DNA from 4 places in the Streptomyces sp. NPDC093795 genome. Region 4 is predicted to be linked to each of the others. Evidence: riboswitches for the same ligand, from Rfam matches in the RefSeq annotation. Region 4 holds a riboswitch; each other region holds the start of a gene.

Region 1 (5,300 bases), on a different contig from region 4:
CGACAGCGGCGCCGGGGTGTTGTTCGTCGTCAAGAACTACACCGGCGACGTCCTGAACTTCGAGATGGCGGCGGAACTCGCGGAGGACGAGGGCATCCAGGTCGCCAAGGTCCTCGTCGACGACGACGTCGCCGTCACGGACAGTCTCTACACGGCGGGCCGGCGCGGCACCGGCGGCACGCTCTTCGTCGAGAAGATCGCGGGCGCCGCCGCCGAGGAGGGCGCCCCGCTGGAGCGGGTGGAGGCGATCGCCCGCCAGGTGAACGCGCGCTCCCGGTCCTTCGGCGTGGCCCTCGGCGCCTGCACCACCCCCGCCAAGGGCAGCCCCACCTTCGATCTCCCCGACGGGGAGCTGGAGTTGGGCGTCGGGATCCACGGCGAACCGGGTCGGGAGCGGCGGCCGATGATGACCTCACGGGAGATCGCGGACTTCGCCGTCGACGCCGTCGTCGAGGACCTCCGACCCTCCGGGCCGGTGATCGCGCTGGTCAACGGCATGGGCGCGACCCCGCTGCTCGAACTGTACGGCTTCAACGCCGAGGTGCAGCGCGTACTCGGCGAGCGGCGCGTGCCGGTGGCCCGTACCCTCGTCGGCAACTACGTGACCTCGCTCGACATGGCCGGCTGCTCGGTGACGCTGTGCGAGGTCGACGAGGAGCTCCTCCGCCTGTGGGACGCGCCCGTACAGACGCCCGCGCTGCGCTGGGGCCGGTGAGACGAGGGATGGGAGAGGGGACCGACATGACGGAGACCTTCGGCGCGGACTTCCTGGTGCGCTGGCTGGCCGCGGTCGCCGAGGCCGTCGACCGTGAGGCGGACCGGCTCACCGAGCTCGACTCCGCCATCGGCGACGCCGACCACGGCGCCAATCTGAAGCGGGGGTTCGCCGCCGTCACCGAGACCCTGGCGAAGGAGCCGCCGGCCACGCCGGGCGCGGTGCTGACCACCGCCGGACGGCAGCTGATCTCCACTGTCGGCGGCGCGTCGGGACCGCTGTACGGCACGCTGCTGCGCCGTACCGGCAAGACGCTGGGCGACGACGAGCGGGTCACCCGGGTGCGGTTGGCGGAGGCGCTCGGGTCCGGCGTGGCGGCCGTCTCCCAGCTGGGCGGCGCCCAGGCCGGCGACAAGACGATGCTGGACGCCCTCGTCCCGGCCGTGGAGGGTCTGCGGGAGTCGTACGCGGCGGGCCGCGCCGCCGCCGAGGAGGGCGCCCTCGCGACCGTACCGCTGCGGGCGCGCAAGGGCAGGGCCAGTTATCTGGGCGAGCGGTCGGTGGGACACCAGGACCCGGGGGCGACCTCGTCGGCGCTGCTGTTCGCCGCGCTCCACGACACCGCGCGGACGACCGCGCGGACGGAGGGGGCATCGTGAGCGCAGCGCTCGACGCCACCGCGCGGACGACCGCGGGTACGGAGGGGGCATCGTGAGCGCCGTGACCGGTGGTGCGGAGGGCCGCGGTGGTTCCGCGCCCGTGGGCATCGTGCTCGTCTCGCACAGCGCCGCCGTCGCGACCGCCGTGGCCGAGCTCGCCCGGGGTCTGTCCGGCGGCGGCGACCTGGCGCCGATCGTCCCCGCGGGCGGGACCCCGGACGGGGGGCTCGGGACGAGTTCCGAGCTGATCTGCGAGGCGGCGAAGGCCGCGGACCGGGGCGCCGGAGTGGCGGTCTTGGTCGACCTGGGGAGCGCGGTGCTCACCGTGAAGGCGCTGCTCGCCGAGGGCGACGAGCTTCCCGACGGCTCCCGTCTGGTGGACGCGCCCTTCGTCGAGGGCGCGGTCGCCGCGCTGGTCACGGCGAGCGCGGGCGGCGACCTCGACGCGGTGGCGGCGGCGGCCTCGGAGGCGTACGCCTACCGCAAGGTGTGACGACCCGGAGTACGGCGTGAAGTGACTGCGTGGAGTGAGTGAGAAACCGCACCGGGTGGCGACCGTGTTGTGATGTACCTGGTCAACGCACTAGTGTCACAGGGCCTTGGTGTACGGGAAACCGGTGCAGTACCGGTGCGGCCCTCGCCACTGTGATCGGGAGGTCCGGCTCCACCCCCGCGGGGACACACCCTCGGGGAAGCCACTGGACCGCGACGGGAGACCGTCGTGGTGTGGGAAGGCGGAGTCCGGACGTATGACCGTCAGCCAGGAGACCGGCCAGGGTGCGTTGTCCATCCACGAGGTGCTGGAGAGGGTCTCCCAACCATGCATATAGCCGAGGGGTATCTGCCCCCTGTGCACGCGGCCGCCTGGGGCGTCGCGTCCGCACCGTTCATCGTCCACGGGGTCCGCGCGCTGACCCGCGAGGTACGGTCCAACCCCGAGTCCACTCTTCTGCTCGGCGCCGCCGGCGCCTTCACCTTCGTCCTCTCGGCGCTCAAGCTGCCGTCCGTGACCGGCAGTTGCTCACATCCGACCGGTACGGGTCTGGGCGCGATCCTCTTCCGGCCGCCGATCATGGCGGTCCTGGGAACGATCACCCTGCTCTTCCAGGCCCTGCTGCTCGCCCACGGAGGGCTCACCACGCTCGGCGCGAACGCCTTCTCGATGGCGATCGTCGGCCCCTGGGCGGGATACGGGACGTACTGGCTGCTGCGCCGGTCCGGTACGCCGCTGATGGTCGCCGTCTTCTTCGGCGCGTTCGTCGCCGACCTGTCGACGTACTGCGTGACCAGTGTGCAGCTGGCGCTCGCCTTCCCCGACCCGGGGAGCGGTATCGCCGGGGCGCTCGCCAAGTTCGGCGGGATCTTCGCCGTGACGCAGATTCCGCTCGCGGTGAGCGAGGGCCTGCTGACCGTGCTCGTGATGCGGCTGCTCACGCAGTCCAGCAAGGGCGAACTGATCCGGCTCGGCGTCCTCGCCGGGCGCACGGCGGAGCGACGCGAGGAGGCGGCCGCGTGATGAGCCGGAACGCGAAGATCAACACCCTGTTGCTGCTCGTCGTCGCCGCGCTCGCGGTACTGCCGCTCGCGCTGGGGCTCGGGGATCACAAGGAGGAACCGTTCACCGGGGCGGACGCGGAGGCGGAGACCGCGATCACCGAGCTCCAGCCGGATTACGAGCCGTGGTTCACGCCGCTGTACGAACCGCCGTCCGGGGAGATCGAGTCCGCCCTGTTCGCCCTCCAGGCGGCGCTGGGCGCCGGTGTCCTGGCGTACTACTTCGGTCTGCGGAGGGGCCGGAGGCAGGGAGCGGCCCTGGCGGAGGCGGCCGGGGCGAAGGGCGCGCCGGACGGGGGCGCCCCCGGGGACCCCGGCGAGCCGGGCGAGCCGGGCGCGTAGCCGCCGATGCTGCCGATCGACGCGGCGGCGCACAGCAGTCGCTGGCGCCGCCGCCATCCCGCCGAGAAGGCGCTGCTCGGCTTCGGTCTGACCCTGTGCGCGGTCTGTCTGCCCCCGTGGCCGGGCGCTGTGCTCGTGGCCGCGGCCACGCTCGGCGTGCTGCTCGGTCCGGCCGGTGTGCCGGGCCGGGCGCTGTGGCGGGCGTTCCGCATCCCCCTCGGCTTCTGTGTCACGGGCGCGATCCCGCTGCTCTTCGAGGTGGGCGGCGCCCGGGGGCTCGTCGCACTCGCCCCGGGAGGCCCGATCCAGGCGGTCGAGCTGCTCCTGCGGACCGCGTCGGCGTCGCTCGGGGTGCTGCTGTTCGCGTTCACCACGCCGGTCTCCGACGTCCTGCCCCGGCTCGTCCGGGCAGGGGTGCCGGCGCCGGTGGTGGACGTGGCACTCGTGATGTACCGGATCATCTTCCTGCTGCTCGACTCCCTGTCGAAGATCCGGCAGGCGCAGGCGGCCCGGCTCGGACACACCACCCGGGCCGCGACCTGGCGTTCGCTCGCCGGTCTCGGCGCGACCACGTTCGTGCGGGCCTTCGACCGGGCGCAGCGCCTGCAGTCGGGGCTTGCCGGGCGGGGATACGACGGGACGCTGCGGGTGCTCGTGCCCGTGTGCGTGGTGTCCCGCCGGTTCCTCGCCGCCACGGGCGCGCTGCTCGCGGGGCTCGTCGCCCTCACCCTCGTACTGGAAAGGTTCCTGCCGTGACGTCTTCGACGCCTTCGGTCCCTGCGGCTCCCGTGGTGGAGCTGGTGAACGCGGGCTTCGCCTACGAGGAGGGGCCCGCGGTCCTGTCGGGCGTGGACTTCTCGGTGGCGGAGGGACGCGCGGTGGCGCTGCTCGGCCGCAACGGCAGCGGCAAGACGACCCTGCTCCGGCTCCTCAGCGGCGGGTTGCGCTGCGGGAGCGGGTCGCTGCTCCTGGACGGGGCGGAGGTGGCGTACGACCGGAAGGGGCTGACCCGGCTGCGGACCACCGTGCAGCTGGTGACGCAGGATCCGGACGACCAGCTGTTCGCCGCCTCGGTCGGCCAGGACGTGTCGTTCGGTCCGACGAACCTCGGGCTGCCCGAGGAGGAGGTACGGCTGCGGGTCCAGGAGGCTCTTGAGGCGCTGGACATCGTGGCACTGGCGGACCGGCCGACGCATCTGCTGTCGTACGGGCAGCGCAAGCGGGCCGCGATCGCGGGCGCCGTCGCGATGCGGCCGAGGGTGCTGATCATGGACGAGCCGACGGCCGGGCTCGATCCGCACGGGCAGGAGCGGCTGCTCGACGCGCTCCAGCGGCTCCGGGAGGCCGGTACGACGGTGCTCATGGCGACGCACGACGTGGATCTGGCGCTGCGCTGGGCGGACGAGGCGGCGGTGCTCTCCCCCGCCGGCCTGCGTACGGGCCCGGTCGCCGAGCTGCTCGCGGACGACGCGCTGCTCGACGCGGCCCGGCTGCGACGCCCCTGGGGCACGGCCGTGGCACGGCTGCTCCGGGCCCACGGCCTGCTCGACGCGGACGCACCGGAGCCTCGGACGCCGGAGGACCTGGACGTGTGGGTGGGGGCTGCCTCGGCGCCCCTCGCTACCGACTAGTAGCCACTTTGCTACCGAGTAGTAGAAATCACGTGCCAGATCTTCTGCAACTAGTTGCACAACGGGAGGGGGTCCCCTACAACTGAGGTCGACGATCCTGCGCGAGGAGGCGCCCGCATGACCCCGTACCCGCACCTGCTGAGCCCGCTCGACCTGGGGTTCACCACCCTGCCCAACCGGGTGATCATGGGGTCGATGCACGTCGGTCTCGAGGAGACCGAGCACGGCTTCGAGCGCATGGCCGCCTTCTACGCCGAGCGCGCACGGGGCGGTGTGGGCCTCATCGTCACCGGCGGCATCGCACCCAACGACGCCGGCCGTCCCTGGGACGGCGGCGCCAAGCTCACCACCACGGACGAGGTCGCCGAGCACCGGCTGATCACCGACGCCGTGCACGCC
Region 2 (5,300 bases), on a different contig from region 4:
TCCAGGTGTTCTTGATCGCGTCGCGGTAGCGCTCGTAGAAGTCCGGGTAGCGCATCGGACGGAGGGTCAGTTCGAAGCCCGGGTCGAGGAGGTTCTTGTTCTCGGTGGTGCTCATTACTGGCAGGCCTCGCAGGACTCGGGGTTTTCGAGGGAGCAGGCGAGGGCGTCCGCGTCGGGGGTCGCCTGCTGTACGGGGATGGTGGCGGCCACGGTCGACGCCTGCGCCGCGCGGGCGATCCGGGTCGCCGGGCGGGAGCGCAGGTAGTACGTCGTCTTCAGGCCCTGCTTCCAGGCGTACGCGTACATCGACGACAGCTTGCCGATGGTCGGGGTTTCGAGGAAGAGGTTCAGGGACTGCGACTGGTCCAGGAACGGCGTACGGGCGGCCGCCATGTCGATCAGGCCGCGCTGCGGGATCTCCCACGCCGTGCGGTACAGCTCGCGGACCTCGGCCGGGACCCAGGTGAAGCCGGCGACGGAGCCGTTGGCTTCGCGCAGGGCCTCGCGGGTCTGCGCGTCCCACACGCCGAGCCTCTTCAGCTCGTCGACCAGGTACGAGTTGACCTGGAGGAACTCGCCGGAGAGCGTCTCGCGCTTGAAGAGGTTGGAGACCTGCGGCTCGATGCACTCGTAGACGCCGGCGATCGAGGCGATGGTCGCCGTCGGCGCGATGGCGAGGAGGAGCGAGTTGCGCATGCCGGTCGACGCGATGCGCTCGCGCAGCGCCGTCCAGCGCTCCGGCCAGTTCAGCTCGACGTCGTAGTGGTCGGGGTGCAGGACACCCCGGGCCGTACGGGTCTTCTCCCAGGCCGGCAGCGGGCCGTTGCGCTCGGCGAGGTCGGCCGAGGCTTCGTAGGCCGCCAGCATGATGCGCTCGGCGATCTTCGTCGACAGGGCGCGGGCCTCCGCCGAGTCGAACGGCAGCTTCAGCTGGAAGAAGACGTCCTGGAGGCCCATCGCGCCCAGGCCCACCGGCCGCCAGCGGGCGTTGGAGCGGCCCGCCTGCTCGGTCGGGTAGAAGTTGATGTCGACGACCCGGTCGAGGAACGTGACGGCGGTGCGGACGGTCGCGTCGAGGCGCTCCCAGTCGATGTCCGAACCCACCACGAACGCGCCGAGGTTGACCGAGCCCAGGTTGCAGACGGCCGTCTCGCCGTCGTTCGTGACCTCGATGATCTCGGTGCACAGGTTGGAGGAGTGGACGACCGTGCCGGGCTCGGCGGTCTGGTTCGCCGTACGGTTCGAGGCGTCCTTGAAGGTCATCCAGCCGTTGCCGGTCTGGGCCAGGGTCCGCATCATCCGGCCGTACAGGTCGCGGGCCGGCATCGTCTTGCGGGCCAGGCCCTTCGCCTCGGCGGCGCGGTAGGCGGCGTCGAACTCCTCGCCCCACAGGTCGACCAGCTCGGGGACGTCCGCCGGGGAGAACAGCGACCAGTCGGCGTCGGCGTTGACCCGGCGCATGAACTCGTCCGGGATCCAGTGCGCCAGGTTCAGGTTGTGCGTACGGCGCTGGTCCTCGCCCGTGTTGTCGCGGAGCTCCAGGAACTCCTCGATGTCCGCGTGCCAGGTCTCCAGGTAGACGGCGGCGGCGCCCTTGCGGCGGCCGCCCTGGTTCACGGCGGCGACGGAGGCGTCGAGGGTCTTCAGGAACGGCACGATGCCGTTGGAGTGCCCGTTGGTGCCGCGGATCAGCGAACCGCGGGCCCGGATGCGGGAGTACGAGAGGCCGATGCCGCCCGCGTGCTTCGAGAGGCGCGCCACCTGGTGGTAGCGGTCGTAGATGGAGTCCAGCTCGTCCTGCGGGGAGTCCAGGAGGTAGCAGGAGGACATCTGCGGGTGGCGGGTGCCGGAGTTGAAGAGCGTGGGGGAGGACGGGAGGTAGTCCAGGCGGCTCATCAGGCCGTACAGCGCCGTGACCTCGTCCAGGGCGCGCGTGCTGTCGTCCTCGGCGAGACCGCAGGCGACGCGGAGCATGAAGTGCTGCGGGGTCTCGATGACCTTGCGGGTGATCGGGTGGCGCAGCAGGTAGCGCGAGTAGAGGGTGCGCAGGCCGAAGTAGCCGAAGCGGTCGTCGCCGGCCCGGTCGATCGCCGCGTCGAGGCGGGCCGCGTGCAGGGCGACGAACTCGGCGGTGCGGTCGGCGATCAGGCCCTCGCGGTGACCGACGGCGACGGAGGCGGAGAAGGAGTACGCGCCCTGGCCGGCCGCCTCGTCGGCGATGGTGACCGTCAGGAGCCGGGCGGCGAGCCGGGAGTACGCCGGGTCCTCCGCGATCAGACCCGCGGCCGCCTCGGTGGCCAGCTCGCGCAGCTCCGCCTCGTCCGACGCGGCGCTGCGGCCGCGGAGCGCGGCGGCGGCGACCTTGCCGGGGTCGGTGTCGGCGAGATCGGCGGTGAGGTCGGTCAGGGTCCGCAGCAGCACGGTCCCGGGGCCGTCGCTCTCGACCGCGGAAGCCTCGGCGGAAGCCGGATCGGCGGGCGCGATGGTCACGTGGGGGCTCTCCCTCGCTCGGCTCGGGGCCGCGGCGGGGGAAGGCGGGCATGCGGGCATCCGTAACGCCGGACGCGACGCTTCCACCGGCCCACTCCGCGAGGCCCGGACGTCAGTGGCACCCGGAACGGACGGACCGGGCGCGCTGTCGGCAGGTCCTCGGACTCACCTCGTACGAATGTGTCGTATCCGTAGGAAGCACACCGTTGCGGGACAGTTCCGGATTCGCGCCGGATTCCCCTGCGTCGACAGCGAGCACGAGCATACATGTGGGGGGCGCCGCTCATGGCACCCCCCACATGTTGTGTCGCCGCCCGGTGTCAGAACTCCAGGGCGTAGGTGCGCAGCGAGTGGTCGGGGATCGGTTCCCAGTCCCGGTGCGGGGTGCGGACGAAGCCCAGGCGGTCGTAGATCCGGTGTGCAGAGACCATCTTCGCGTCCGTGGAGAGCACGAGGCGCTCGCACCCCGGAAGGGCCCTCGCGCGCTCGATACAGGCCCGTACGAGGGCTTCTCCGACGCCTCGGCCGCGGGCCTCCCGGCTGACGGCGAGCATGCGGAACTCGGCCTCGCCCGCGACCGCGATGTCCGCCCAGGGGGTGTCGCCGGTGGCGAAGGTCACTCCGCCGAGGAGCCGCCCGTCGGCGTCCTCCGCGACGAGTACCTCGCTCTCGCGCGCCCGCCGGGCTGTGTCCCGCAGCACGTCCAGATAGGAGTCCTGCGCCCCGTACTTCAGCAGCCCGTCGTCCAGATAGGTGCCCGCGGTGAGTTCTCCGACCGCCTCGTACTCCTCGGGCCGTACCGCCCTGATCGTGAAGTCCATGAGGGAAGTGTGCCTCCACGGGGACGCGAAGGGGCCCGGGATCTCACGGCGGAGATCCCGGGCCCTTCGGGTGCGGTTGTGGGGCGGTTCGGCGCGTCGCGGCCGTGCGGCCGGTCAGTGCGCCGCGGCCGTGAGCGTCAGTGCGTGTCGGCGCCGAGCTTCGGCATCTCGGTCTGCACGCCGGCGTCTCCGGCGTCCGCCGTGTAGTCGGACGGGGAGGTCTCGTCGATGCCTTCCGGGGCCTTGACGGCCTTGAGGACGAAGGTGAGGACGACCGTGACGACGAGGTTGAGGACGAAGGCGGTGAGGCCGATGTAGCCGATCTCGCCGATGCCGGGGATCTCGGCGGAGGGGCCGCCGAAGTGCTTCTGGGTGGGGCTGGCGACCCCGTACGCGGCGACCGTGCCGTAGAGCATGCCGACGGCCCAGCCGGCGAGCAGCGCCCAGCGGTGGAACCAGCGGGTGAACAGGCCGCCGACGAGGGCGGGGAAGGTCTGCAGGATCCAGATGCCGCCGAGCAGCTGGAAGTTGATCGCGACGGTCTTGTCCATGGTGAGGACGAAGGCGAGCGCGCCGACCTTCACCAGGAGCGAGACGATCTTGGAGACCTTGGTCTCCTGCGCCGGGGTCGCGTCCTTCTTGATGAAGTCCTTGTAGATGTTGCGGGTGAAGAGGTTGGCCGCGGCGATCGACATGATCGCGGCGGGGACGAGCGCGCCGATGCCGATCGCGGCGAACGCGACGCCCGCGAACCAGTCCGGGAACATCGTCTCGAACAGCTGCGGGATGGCGAGCTGCCCGTTCTTCACCTGGATCCCGGCGGCGATCGCCATGAAGCCGAGCAGCGCGAGCAGGCCCAGCATCAGCGAGTACAGCGGCAGGATCGTGGTGTTGCGGCGGATGACCTCACGGCTCCGGGACGACAGCGTCGCCGTGATGGAGTGTGGGTACATGAACAGCGCGAGCGCCGAGCCGAGGGCGAGCGTCGCGTACGTCCACTGGCCCGCCTCACCGGGGACGAGCGCGCCGCGCGGCTTGTCGGTCGCCGGGTTGGTCTGGGCGTACGCCTCGCCGGCCTTGGCGAAGATCTCGTCGAAGCCGCCCAGCTTGATCGGGATGTAGATGATCGCCACCGCGATGACGATGTAGATCAGGGTGTCCTTGACGAAGGCGATGAGCGCGGGGGCGCGCAGACCCGAGGAGTACGTGTACGCCGCGAGGACGCCGAAGGCGATGAGCAGCGGCAGGTCCTTGATGAACCAGTGGGTGGTCTCGCCGCCGCCGACGCCCATCACGTCCAGGACGGCCTGGATGCCGACGAGCTGGAGCGCGATGTACGGCATGGTGGCGAGGATGCCGGTGACCGCCACCGCGAGGGACAGGCCCTTGGAGCCGAAGCGGCCGCGCACGAAGTCCGAGGTGGTGACGTAGCCGTGCTTGTGCGAGACCGACCAGAGGCGCGGCAGGAAGGTGAAGATCAGCGGGTAGACCAGGATCGTGTACGGCACGGCGAAGAAGCCGGCCGCGCCCGCCGTGTAGATGAGCGCCGGGACGGCGACGAAGGTGTACGCGGTGTAGAGGTCGCCGCCGAGCAGGAACCAGGTCACCCAGGTGCCGAACGAGCGGCCGCCCAGGCCCCACTCGTCGAGGCTGTTCTCGTTCTCGGCCCTGCGCCAGCGCGAGGCGAGGAAGCCCATGACCGTGACGGCCAGGAAGAAGAAGATGAAGACGGCGAGTGCGACGCCGTTCACCCCGGTGACGTCCTTCATCGCGCGTCACCTCCCTTGCGGGCACGCTGGTCGATCTGCCACAGCTTGTAGGCGACCATGGTGAGCACGGTGGAGATCAGCACCCAGAGCATCTGGTACCAGTAGAAGAACGGGATGCCGGCGAAGAGCGGTTCGGTCCTCGCGTAGGAACTCACCCAGAGCATCGCCACGAACGGGGCGAACAGACAGAGTCCGATCACCACCCGCATGGGTGTGATGG
Region 3 (5,300 bases), on a different contig from region 4:
TCGGCCTCGTCCCCGTACGGCAGGAGGCAGATGACCGGGCCGAAGATCTCCTCGCGGGCGATCCGCATGGAGTTGTCGACGCCGCCGAAGAGGGTCGGCTCGACGTACCAGCCGCGGTCGAGCCCCGTCGGGCGTCCGCCGCCCGCGAGGACCTTGGCGCCCTCCTGCTGGCCGATGCCGATGTAGTCGAGGGAGCGCTGCTGCTGGCGCCTGGCGACGAGCGGGCCGACCTGGGTGGCCGGGTCGAGCGGGTCGCCGACGACGAGGGAGCCGGCCGCCGCCGCGAGGGCCTCGGCGATCTCCTCGTACCGGGAGCGGGGGGCGAGGATCCGGGTCTGGGCCACGCAGGCCTGGCCGTTGTTCATCCAGGCGGCCGGGACGATCCCGGCGACGGCCGTCGCCGGGTCCGCGTCGGGCAGGATCACGGCGGCCGACTTCCCGCCGAGTTCGAGGGTGACGCGGGTGAGGTTGCGGGAGGCGACCTCCATGACCCGCTTGCCGGCCGCGACCGAGCCGGTGAAGGAGACCTTGTCGACGCCGGGGTGGGCGACGAGGTACTCGCTGACCTCGCGGTCGGCGGGCAGGATGCTGAGCACGCCCTCGGGCAGCCCGGCCTCGGTGGCGATGTCGGCGAGGATGTACGAGTCGAGGGGCGACTCGGGCGAGGGCTTGAGGACCACCGTGCAGCCGGCGAGCAGCGCGGGCCCCAGCTTGGCGGCGGCGGTGAACTGCGGCACGTTCCACGGGACGACGGCCGCGACCACGCCGACCGGCTCGCGGCGGACGAGCAGCGGCCCGAGGACGCCGCCGCGCCGCTCCTCGAACACGAAGTCGCGGGCCACGGTGATCGCCGTGTCCCAGACCATCATCGCGCCGAGCGCCTGGGCGAGGACGGACCAGGAGTACGGGGAGCCGTTCTGGGCGCTGATGGAGCGGGCGATCTCCTCGTGGCGGACGGCGATCGCGTCCTTGATGCGGCCGACGACCGCGATCCGCTCCTCGACGGTCATCCGGGGCCAGGGCCCTTCGTCGAAGGCCCGGCGGGCGGCGGCCACGGCCCGGTCGACATCGGCGGTGGAGGCGTGCGGGACCCGCCCGATGACCTCCTCGGTGTGCGGGGAGATGACCTCGATGACCTCCTCGCCGAGCGGGTCGGTCAACTCCCCGCCGATGAACAGCTTTCCGTGCTCCACAAGCTCGGTCATGACGGCCGCCTTCTGAGGAGAGGATTTCCCTGACGATGTCTCAGAACTGATACCAGTTCTAGTTATGATGGGCAACGGTCGAGCATGCTCCGTACCACCGTGGAGAGATGAGGATCCATGCGGGAACCCGCGAACCAGGTCACCGAGCACGGCGGGGGCGTCTGGTCGCTCCGGGTGCCCATCCCCGACAACCCGCTCGGCCACACCCTCGTCCACGTCCTCGACACGGACCGCGGCCCCGTCCTCGTCGACACCGGCTGGGACGATCCCGTCTCCTGGGCCGAACTGGTGGCAGGGTTGGGCGAGTTGGGCCTGTCCGTCGGCGACGTCCACGGGGTCGTCATCACCCACCACCACCCCGACCACCACGGGCTCTCCGGCCGGGTCCGCGAGGAGTCCGGGGCCTGGATCGCCATGCACGCCGCCGACACCGCCGTCGTCCGCCGCACCCGCGAGTCCGAACCCGGCACCTGGCTCGACTACCTCTCCCGGAAGCTCGCCACCGTCGGCGCCCCCGAGGACCACATCGCCCCGCTGCGGGCCGCAAGGGCCTCCGGGCGCATGGACACCCTGCCCGGTCTGTGCTCCGCGATCCCCGACCGCGAGATCGTCCCCGGCGAGCTGCTCGACCTGGCCGGGCGCCGGCTGCGCGCGATCTGGACGCCTGGCCACACCCCCGGCCACGTCTGCCTCCACCTGGAGGAGGAGCACCCGTCCCGGCTCCCCGGGCACGGCCGCCTCTTCTCCGGCGACCATCTGCTGCCCGGGATCTCCCCGCACATCGGCCTCTACGAGGACCCCGACGACGGGACGGTCACCGACCCCCTCGGTGACTACCTCGACTCCCTCGAACGCGTCGGGCGACTCGGCGTCGCCGAAGTCCTCCCCGCCCATCAGCACGCCTTCACCGACGCCGCCGGCCGGGTCCGCGAACTCCTCGACCACCACGAGGACCGGCTCACCGGGCTCCTCGGGCTGCTCGCCACCCCGCTCACCCCCTGGCAGCTCGCCGAGCGGATGGAGTGGAACCGCCCCTGGCGGGACATCCCCTACGGGTCGCGGAACATCGCCGTCAGCGAGGCCGAGGCCCACGTGCGCCGCCTGGTGAAGCTGGGCCGCGCGGAGCCGGTGGCGGGCACGGACCCGGTGGAGTACGTGGCCGTGTGAGGTCTCAGGCCTTCCAAGATCACCCCGGAGCCCGTCCCCGCGCGGGTGTGAGCCGCCTCGCACCCCCCGGGGCCCGGGCCGTACGGGCCGGTAGAGTGAGGGCACGTCGTCATCATGCCCGTAAGGGGGGAAGCCGGTGCGAATCCGGCACTGACCCCGCAACCGTAAGCCGTCTCCCAGGAGGCGGCGAGTCGGAATGCCCCGCCCGGGACGTGACCGCCGGCACCGTCGAGGAATACGGAGCCGGAGCCTGGTGCCCCTGTGGCGTGCCGGTGCCCGGCCGCAGGAGAGGGCCCCATGAACACCGTCCGCCGCGGCGCCGCCGCGCTCGCCGCCGCCGTCCTGCTCGGCTCAGGAGCAGCCGGGGTGGCCATGGCCGCACCCGCCGCTCCCGCCGCACCTTCCCCCTCCGCCTCGGCCGTCGCGATCCCGCCCGGTCTGTACGGCAAGAAGGACCCGACGTACGACGGCGTCTGGCGCCAGTCGCTCGCCTTCCTCGCCCAGCGCGCCACCGGCTACCAGCCCGCCGACCAGGCCGTGGACTGGCTCCTCGGCCAGCAGTGCGCGGACGGTTCCTTCGGCTCGTACCGCGCGGACGTCACGAAGGCCTGCGACGCGCAGACGATGCGGGACACCAACGCCACCGCCGTCGCCGTGCAGGCGCTCCGCGCCGTCCGCCGCCAGGCCACCGACCCGGCGAAGATCGACACGGCCGTGAAGGCCGGCGCCGACTGGCTGCGTACCGTGCAGAACAAGGACGGCGGCTGGGGGTACGGCGTCGGTGGCCCCAGCGACGCCAACTCCACCTCCATCGTCGTCGGCGCGCTCGCCGCGACGGGTGTGCGGCCCGGCTCGTTCACCTCCGCCGAGGGCCGTACGCCCTACGACGCGCTCCTCTCCTTCGCGGTGCCCTGCTCGGACAAGGCCGGCGCGGGCGCCTTCGCGTACCAGCCGGACAAGACCGGCAAGCTGCTCGCGAACGCCGACGCCACCGCCGCCGCGACCCTCGCCGGGCTCGGCAAGAGCATCGTCGCCACCAAGGCGTCCCCGGCGCAGCCGCCGGTCTGCACCGACCTGTCGAAGCCGACGGTCGAGCGGGCCGCGCTCAACGGCGCCTCCTACCTGGCGAAGGCCGTCGCGAAGACCGGTCACCTCGCCCTGCCGCCGATGCCCGGCGCCGCCGACACGGCCGAGCAGCCCGACTTCGGCAACACCGCCGACGCCGTCGTCGCGCTCGCCGCGTCCGGCGCCGCGAAGGAGGCGAAGCCCGCCCTCGACTGGCTGGAGAAGAACTCCGCCGCCTGGGCGAAGGAGAGCGGACCGGCCGCGTACGCGCAGCTGATCCTGGCCGCCCGGGCGACGGAGACCGACCCGCGCGAGTTCGGCGCGGTGGACCTGGTGGAGCAGCTCAACGCCACCGGTCCTGCGCCCAAGTCCCCCGACACCTCGGCCTCGTCCACGACGAGTGACGACGAGGGCCGCGGTTTCGACGTGTGGTGGATCATCGGCATCGGCACGGTCGTCGGCGTCGGCATCGGCTTCCTCGTGAGCGGCCGCAAGAAGTGAGAGCCGTCAGTGGGGTGACCGCGCGGGCCGCGGGCGCCGCGGCCGGCGCGCTGCTCACCCTGACCGTGATCGCGGCGGCTCCGGCGCAGGCGGCCGGCTACCGCTACTGGTCGTTCTGGGAGAGCGACGGCGGCAAGCCGTGGGCGTACGCCACGCAGGGGCCCGCGACCGCGCGCCCCGCCGACGGTGACGCGATCGGCTTCCGCTTCGCGGTCAGCAACGGCACGGGCGACACCTCCCTGCCCTCCGCCGCCCCCGACTTCGCCGGGATCTGCGGAGGCGTGGAGAAGAAGGCCGGCACCAAGCGGGTCGCGGTCGTCGTCGACTTCGGCGGCGCGGCGGACGCGCCGCCCGGCGAGACCCCGCCCGAGAAGACGGTCGAGGTCGGCTGCGCGCAGGTCCGCGAGGACGCGACGGGCGCGGAGGCGCTCGCCACGGTGGCGAAGCCGCTGCGGTACGACAGCGCGGCCATGCTGTGCGGGATCGCAGGCTACCCGGCGCGGGGCTGCGGCGAACAGGTCGCGGAGAACGCCCCCGCGCCTGCCCCCGCGACGGCGTCGACGACCCCCAGCGCCCGGGAAGAGGGAAGCGGCGGCGGTCCGTCCTTCGGCGTCCTCGCGGGCGGGGCGGGCGTCCTGGCCCTGGGCGGGGCGGCGATCTGGAAGGCCCGCCGCCGCGCATGAGTGCGGCCCGCCTGAGCGCGAACGGTACGAGCGCGGCCGGTGTGAGCGCGAACCGTACGAGCGCAGCCCGTATGAGCGCGAACCGTACGAGCGCAGCCCGTATGAGCGCGAACCGTACGAGCTCGGCCCGTACGAGCGCGAACCGTACGAGCTCGGCCCGTACGAGCGCGGGCCGAGGCCTCAGTGTGTTCGCGGCCCCCGAGGCGAGCCGGGCCAACGCCCTGCACGCGGGCGCGTGGTGGCTGTGGGCGCTCGGCCTGGCCGTCGCCGCCTCCCGTACCACCAACCCCCTGCTGCTCGGTCTGCTCGTCGGGGTCGCGGGTTACGTCGTGGCGGCCCGCCGTACGGACGCGCCGTGGGCCCGCTCGTACGGCGCGTTCGTGAAGCTCGGTCTGTTCGTCGTCGCCCTGCGGGTCGTGTTCTCCCTGCTGCTCGGCTCCCCGATCCCGGGCACGCACGTCCTGTTCACGCTGCCCGAGGTGCCACTGCCCGACTGGGCGCAGGGGATCCGGATCGGGGGGCGGGTGACGGCCGAACAGCTGGTGTTCGCGGTGTACGACGGGGCCAAACTGGCGACCCTGCTGATCTGCGTGGGCGCGGCGAACGCGCTCGCCAACCCGGCGCGGCTGCTGAAGTCGCTGCCGGGAGCGCTGTACGAGGCCGGGGTGGCCGTCGTCGT
Region 4 (5,300 bases):
CACGCTCAGGACCTTCGTACGGAAGGGTTCGGAGGCCTGGACGGCGGCGCGCTCACCGGCGCCGGAGGGCTGCGGGGCGGGGGCGTTCTCCGGCGTGGGGGCGTTCTCCGGCGCCTCGGCGGACTCGGGCGCGGGCCCGTCAGGCCCGTCACCCTGCGGCGGAACCCCGCCACCGCCACCGTCAGGCCCCCCATCCCCAGGCCCATCCGGCTCGGGCTCGGGCTCGTCGCCATCGCCCTTGAACTGCTCCAGGGTCTCGTCGAGCTTCTCCTCGTCGAGGCCCGGCGCGTCGAAGGGCGAGCGTCGCCGGCGGTGCGGGAGGGCGAGCAGCGCGGCCTGCCGTACGTCGTCGGAGGTGACGTCGGTGCGTCCCGCCCACGCGGCGAGCGCGGTCGCGGTGCGGGCCATGACGATGTCGGCGCGCATGCCGTCCACCTCGAACGCGGCGCAGGTCGCGGCGATCTGGAGCAGGACGGCGTCCCCGAGCGTCACCTGCGGCAGCAGGGCGCGGGCGGTGGCGATCCGGCCGCGCAGCTCGGCCTCCTCGCCCGCCCAGCGCGCGGCGAACGCGGCCGGGTCGTCCTCGAAGGCGAGCCGTCGGCGGACGACCTCGACGCGCTGCTCGGGCTCGCGCGAGGCGGCGACCTCCACGGTGAGCCCGAACCGGTCGAGCAACTGCGGCCGCAGCTCGCCCTCTTCGGGGTTCATGGTCCCGACGAGCAGGAAGCGGGCGGCATGCCGTACGGAGACACCCTCACGCTCGACGTACGAGGAGCCCATGGCGGCGGCGTCGAGCAGGAGGTCGATGAGGTGGTCGTGGAGCAGGTTGACCTCGTCGACGTACAGGATGCCGCGGTGCGCGTCGGCGAGGAGCCCGGGCTCGAAGGCCTTCACGCCCTCGGCGAGCGCCCGTTCGATGTCGAGCGCGCCGACGAGCCGGTCCTCGGAGGCCCCGACGGGCAGCTCGACCATCCGCGCGGCCCGTTCGGCCGAGGGCGCGTCGGAGTGCGGCCCGTCGGGGCAGCCGGCGTCGGGCGAGGCGGGATCACAGCTGAACCGGCAGTCGGCCACCACCGGCACGGCCGGCAGCAGATCGGCGAGCGCCCGGACGGCGGTGGACTTGGCGGTCCCCTTCTCCCCCCGCACGAGCACACCGCCCACGGCAGGGCTCACCGCGTTCAGCAGCAGGGCAAGCCGCAGATCGTCCATGCCGACAACGGCGGTGAACGGAAACCGGGTGCTCATCGGTGGGTCACTCCTTCGGATCGCTGATGTGCGGACGACGGCCTGCGGCCGCCGACGGCGAGAGACCGACCACAGGGGCCACCCGCACTGTTCTCGTCCTGCCGCACGGGTGGTGCGGGTGGGAACCCCGGCCCGGCCGCAGGCCGGGCGCACTCCCGCCGGCCCGCGCCCGGGCACCGACCTCGGCCCGCACCGAGCGCGCCCGCGCTCACGGCGCCCCCGGCGGCACGAACGGCAGCCCCGTCGGGGCCCCCTCCTCGATCAGCCGCAGCAGCGCGTCCGTGTCCGCGTGCTCCTCGATCAGGTCCCCGAGCCGGTCCAGCTGCTCCTCCCGCAGCGCGCCGAACGACGTGTCCGGCGCGGGCACGAACCGCCGCCCGGACGCCGCCGCGACCTCCCGCAGGAACGCCCGCCGGAACCCGTCGCTCTCCAGCGAGCCGTGCCAGTGCGTGCCCCAGACCGCGCCGACCCGGCACCCGTCGAGGAACGGCTCCCCACCCTCGACCGAGGCGACCCCGTGGTGGATCTCGTACCCCTCCACCCGCTCCCCGAGCGCCTCACCGACCGGCCGCGCCAGGGTCTTCTCGCGCGCGAACCGGACCCGTACGGGCAGCAGCCCGAGCCCGTCGACGGCGCCCGCCCGCGACTCGACCTCGTCCTCGATGTGCTCGCCGAGCACCTGGAAGCCGCCGCAGACGCCGAGCACCGGCCGCCCCTCGGCCGCGCGCCGGGCCAGCTCGTCCGCCAGGCCCCGCTCCCGCAGCCACGCCAGCGCCGCCACCGTCCCGCGTGTGCCGGGCACGACGACGAGATCCGCGTCGACGAGCTCCTCGGGCCGGTCGACGAACCGCACGACCACACCCGGCTCGGCCGCCAGCGCGTCGACGTCCGTGAAGTTGGACATCAGCGGTACGGCGCAGACGGCGACCCGCAGGACGTCCGCGCCGACCGGCGGCGCCACGACCGACTCGCGGACCGTCCCGCGCAGCGAGACCCGCAGCCCGTCCTCCTCGTCGATGCCGAGCCCGTGCGCGTACGGCAGGACGCCGAAGGTCCGGCGCCCGGTAAGTCCGTGCAGCATGTCGAGCCCGGGTTCGAGCAGGGTCACATCACCCCGGAACTTGTTCACCAGATATCCCGCGACCAGCGCCTGGTCCTCGGGCGAGAGCAGCGCCGTCGTGCCGAAGAACTGGGCGAACACCCCGCCCCGGTCGATGTCCCCGACCACGACCACGGGCAGCTGCGCGGCCCGCGCGATACCCATGTTCACGATGTCGGTGCGCCGCAGGTTGATCTCGGCCGGGCTGCCCGCGCCCTCGCAGATCACCGCGTCGTACGTGCTCCGCAGCTCCTCCAAGCACGCGAGAACCGGCTCGAACAGTTCCTTCTGCCGCCCCCCGTGGTAGCCGCGGGCGCTCAGCTCACCGACCGGCTTCCCCATCAGGACGACCTGGCTGGAACGGTCGCTGCCCGGCTTGAGCAGCACCGGATTCATGAGCGCGGTCGGCTCGACACGCGCGGCCTGCGCCTGCATGGCCTGCGCACGGCCGATCTCCGCGCCCTCCCTCGTCACGAAGGAGTTGAGGGACATGTTCTGTCCCTTGAACGGCGCCACCTTCAGGCCCTTGCGGACCAGCCAGCGGCAGATGCCGGCCGTCACGACGCTCTTGCCGGCGTCGGACGTGGTCCCGGCGACGAGCAGCCCCCCACCCCTCATGCGTTCCTCCGCTTCCACGCGCTCACGAGCAACCGGCCGCCCACGCAGGCGGCCAGGGTCAGTCCGGTGACCCGGCGGGACAACCGCACCGCCCGGTCGATGTCGGCGACCTCGACGGGCCGCCCCTCCCCGTTGAGCACCGGCCGGTGTTCGACCCGCCCGTCGTACGAGAGCGTCCCCCCGAGCCGTACGCCGAGCGCCCCCGCGAAGGCCGCCTCCACCGGGCCGGCGTTGGGGCTCGGGTGCTTCGCCGCGTCCGCCCGCCAGGCCCGTACGGCCCCGCGCGCATCGCCGCCCGCCACCGTCGCGAGCGCGGCCGTCAGCCGGGCCCCGGGCCAGCCGGCCACGTCGTCGAGCCGGGCCGAGGCCCAGCCGAAGCGGCGGTGGCGGGGCGACTTGTGGCCGACCATCGCGTCCAGGGTGTTGACGGCCCGGAAGCCGAGCAGGCCGGGCACGCCCGCGACCGCGCCCCAGAAGAGGGCGCCGACGACGGCGTCGGAGGTGTTCTCGGCGACCGATTCGACGACCGCGCGGGCCATCGCGGGCCCGTCGAGGGACTGCGGGTCGCGCCCGCACAGGTGCGGCAGCCGTTCCCTGGCCACGTCGAGGTCGCCGGCGGCGAGCGCCCCGCCGATCGCGCGGGCCTCCCGGCCCAGGGTCGTACCGCCGACGACGGCCCAGACGGAGACGGCGGTCAGCGCCACGGAGGCGGCCGGCCGGTTCCGTACGGCCCGTGCGGCGAACGCGCCGAGGGCGGCGGTGGAGCCGGCGCAGACGGCGGTGTGCAGGGCGCCCCAGCCGCGATGATCGTGGTGGAGGCGCCGCTCGACCGCGGCGGCCGCCCGGCCGAAGGCGGCGACGGGATGTCCGCGGCGGGGGTCTCCGACGAGCAGGTCGACGGCGAGACCGGCGGCCGCGCCGAACGCGAAGTCACCGGGGGATCGGAAAGGTCGGAACGGTCTGCGGCCGCGGCCGGGCATGGCGCATGTCCTCACTCAGGGTCCGCGCCCTGGATCGACGTGACCGGCGGCGAGAGTTCCTGACTCCCGGACCCTTCGGATCCGGTCACAGTGGCGGGACCGCGCCGGATTCGCACCGGACTTCCTCTACTGCCGCCGTAATGGCCTCGGCAGTCCACCACGCCCGGGAACAGCCGTCAACTCACCCTTGACCTGCACCGCGTCACTGTGCGAAGCACCACAAACACGACGGCCGGGCGGCCCGTACCCGAAGGTGCGGACCGCCCGGCCGGGGGACTGCGGGACCGTCAGACGACGATCAGGTAGATGCCGTACGCCACGGCCGCGAGGCACAGGGCGAAGCAGGCGTAGGCACCGGTGCGGGCCAGGGTGGCGGAGCCTCCCTGCGCGGCGGCCTGCTCCTGCTTGGAGAGGCCGATGATGCCGAGGGTGAAGAGGCCCACCAGGGCGACGGTCGCCACGAGGCTGACTCCGAAGACGGAGCCGAGGGCTGCCCAGTCGATCTTCATGTCGTTCGTTCCTTACACCGCTGCGGCGGGGGCCTGGGGGGCGGCCGGGTCGGTGGGAACCGGCGCGGGGATGGTGGTCTTGAGGTCCTCGTCCGCGACGGCGGCGACGGAACCGGCCGTGGGCGGCGGGGTGACGGCCGCCATGGCGGTGGTCACCACACCCGCGGGCTCGGCGTCGAGGTCGTCGGCGGTGACGTTGTGGTGGTCGACCGGCTTGCGGCGGGACAGCGACCAGATGACGGCCGAACCGCCGACCAGGAGGACCGCGACGGCGGCGATGCCCCAGGGGCCCTGCTTGGTGAGGAACTCGGCACCGGCGCCGACCAGGCCCGCGGCGGGCAGGGTCAGACCCCAGGCGACGAACATCCGGGTCGCGGTCGACCAGCGGACGACACCGCCCTTGCGGCCGAGACCCGCGCCCATCACGGCACCCGAGCAGGACTGGGTGGTGGAGAGGGAGAAGCCGAGGTGCGAGGAGGCCAGGATGACCGTCGCGGCGCTGGTCTGGGCGGCGAAGCCCTGCTGCGGCTGGAGGTCGGTGAGGCCCTTGCCCATGGTGCGGATGATGCGCCAGCCGCCGAGGTAGGTGCCGAGGGCGATCGCGACACCGGCGGCGACGATGACCCAGAGGGGCGGGTTCGAGCCAGGCGCGACGACGCCCTGGGTGACGAGCGCCAGGGTGATGATGCCCATCGTCTTCTGGGCGTCGTTGGTGCCGTGGGCGAGGGAGACGAGACCGGCGGAGGCGATCTGGCCGACCCGGTAGCCCTTGGCGGTGTGCTTCGCGTCGGTCTTCGCACCGATCTTGTACGTCAGCCTCGTGGCCAGCATCGCGGCGAGACCGGCGAC

What was found. Region 4 has a riboswitch for cobalamin ahead of ACIRB7_RS31960 (cobalamin biosynthesis protein). Riboswitches for the same ligand answer to the same signal wherever they lie in the genome.
Region 1: another riboswitch for cobalamin. It lies ahead of ACIRB7_RS11625 (energy-coupling factor ABC transporter permease); the one in region 4 lies ahead of ACIRB7_RS31960 (cobalamin biosynthesis protein).
Region 2: another riboswitch for cobalamin. It lies ahead of ACIRB7_RS00095 (ribonucleoside-diphosphate reductase subunit alpha); the one in region 4 lies ahead of ACIRB7_RS31960 (cobalamin biosynthesis protein).
Region 3: another riboswitch for cobalamin. It lies ahead of ACIRB7_RS08160 (prenyltransferase/squalene oxidase repeat-containing protein); the one in region 4 lies ahead of ACIRB7_RS31960 (cobalamin biosynthesis protein).

What each region holds. Positions count from the first base shown of each region.
Region 1 covers NZ_JBIWIO010000003.1:617,301-622,600, reverse strand. The annotation lists partial or broken gene ACIRB7_RS11640 (dihydroxyacetone kinase subunit DhaK) at 1-715, shown strand, start outside; gene dhaL (dihydroxyacetone kinase subunit DhaL) at 742-1,374, shown strand; gene ACIRB7_RS11630 (PTS-dependent dihydroxyacetone kinase phosphotransferase subunit DhaM) at 1,427-1,867, shown strand; cobalamin riboswitch at 1,930-2,166, shown strand; gene ACIRB7_RS11625 (energy-coupling factor ABC transporter permease) at 2,195-2,890, shown strand; gene ACIRB7_RS11620 (energy-coupling factor ABC transporter substrate-binding protein) at 2,890-3,270, shown strand; gene cbiQ (cobalt ECF transporter T component CbiQ) at 3,277-4,026, shown strand; gene ACIRB7_RS11610 (energy-coupling factor ABC transporter ATP-binding protein) at 4,023-4,901, shown strand; gene ACIRB7_RS11605 (FAD-dependent oxidoreductase) at 5,019-5,300, shown strand, end outside.
Region 2 covers NZ_JBIWIO010000001.1:15,706-21,005, reverse strand. The annotation lists gene ACIRB7_RS00100 (ribonucleotide-diphosphate reductase subunit beta) at 1-115, opposite strand, end outside; gene ACIRB7_RS00095 (ribonucleoside-diphosphate reductase subunit alpha) at 115-2,490, opposite strand; cobalamin riboswitch at 2,623-2,772, opposite strand; gene ACIRB7_RS00090 (GNAT family N-acetyltransferase) at 2,811-3,311, opposite strand; gene mctP (monocarboxylate uptake permease MctP) at 3,449-5,080, opposite strand; gene ACIRB7_RS00080 (DUF3311 domain-containing protein) at 5,077-5,300, opposite strand, start outside.
Region 3 covers NZ_JBIWIO010000002.1:696,079-701,378, reverse strand. The annotation lists gene ACIRB7_RS08170 (aldehyde dehydrogenase) at 1-1,205, opposite strand, end outside; gene ACIRB7_RS08165 (MBL fold metallo-hydrolase) at 1,323-2,372, shown strand; cobalamin riboswitch at 2,463-2,593, shown strand; gene ACIRB7_RS08160 (prenyltransferase/squalene oxidase repeat-containing protein) at 2,670-3,938, shown strand; gene ACIRB7_RS08155 (SCO2322 family protein) at 3,935-4,621, shown strand; gene ACIRB7_RS08150 (energy-coupling factor transporter transmembrane component T) at 4,723-5,300, shown strand, end outside.
Region 4 covers NZ_JBIWIO010000015.1:113,354-118,653, forward strand. The annotation lists gene ACIRB7_RS31950 (putative cobaltochelatase) at 1-1,245, opposite strand, end outside; gene ACIRB7_RS31955 (cobyric acid synthase) at 1,454-2,962, opposite strand; gene ACIRB7_RS31960 (cobalamin biosynthesis protein) at 2,959-3,942, opposite strand; cobalamin riboswitch at 3,976-4,108, opposite strand; gene ACIRB7_RS31965 (hypothetical protein) at 4,230-4,451, opposite strand; gene ACIRB7_RS31970 (anion permease) at 4,464-5,300, opposite strand, start outside.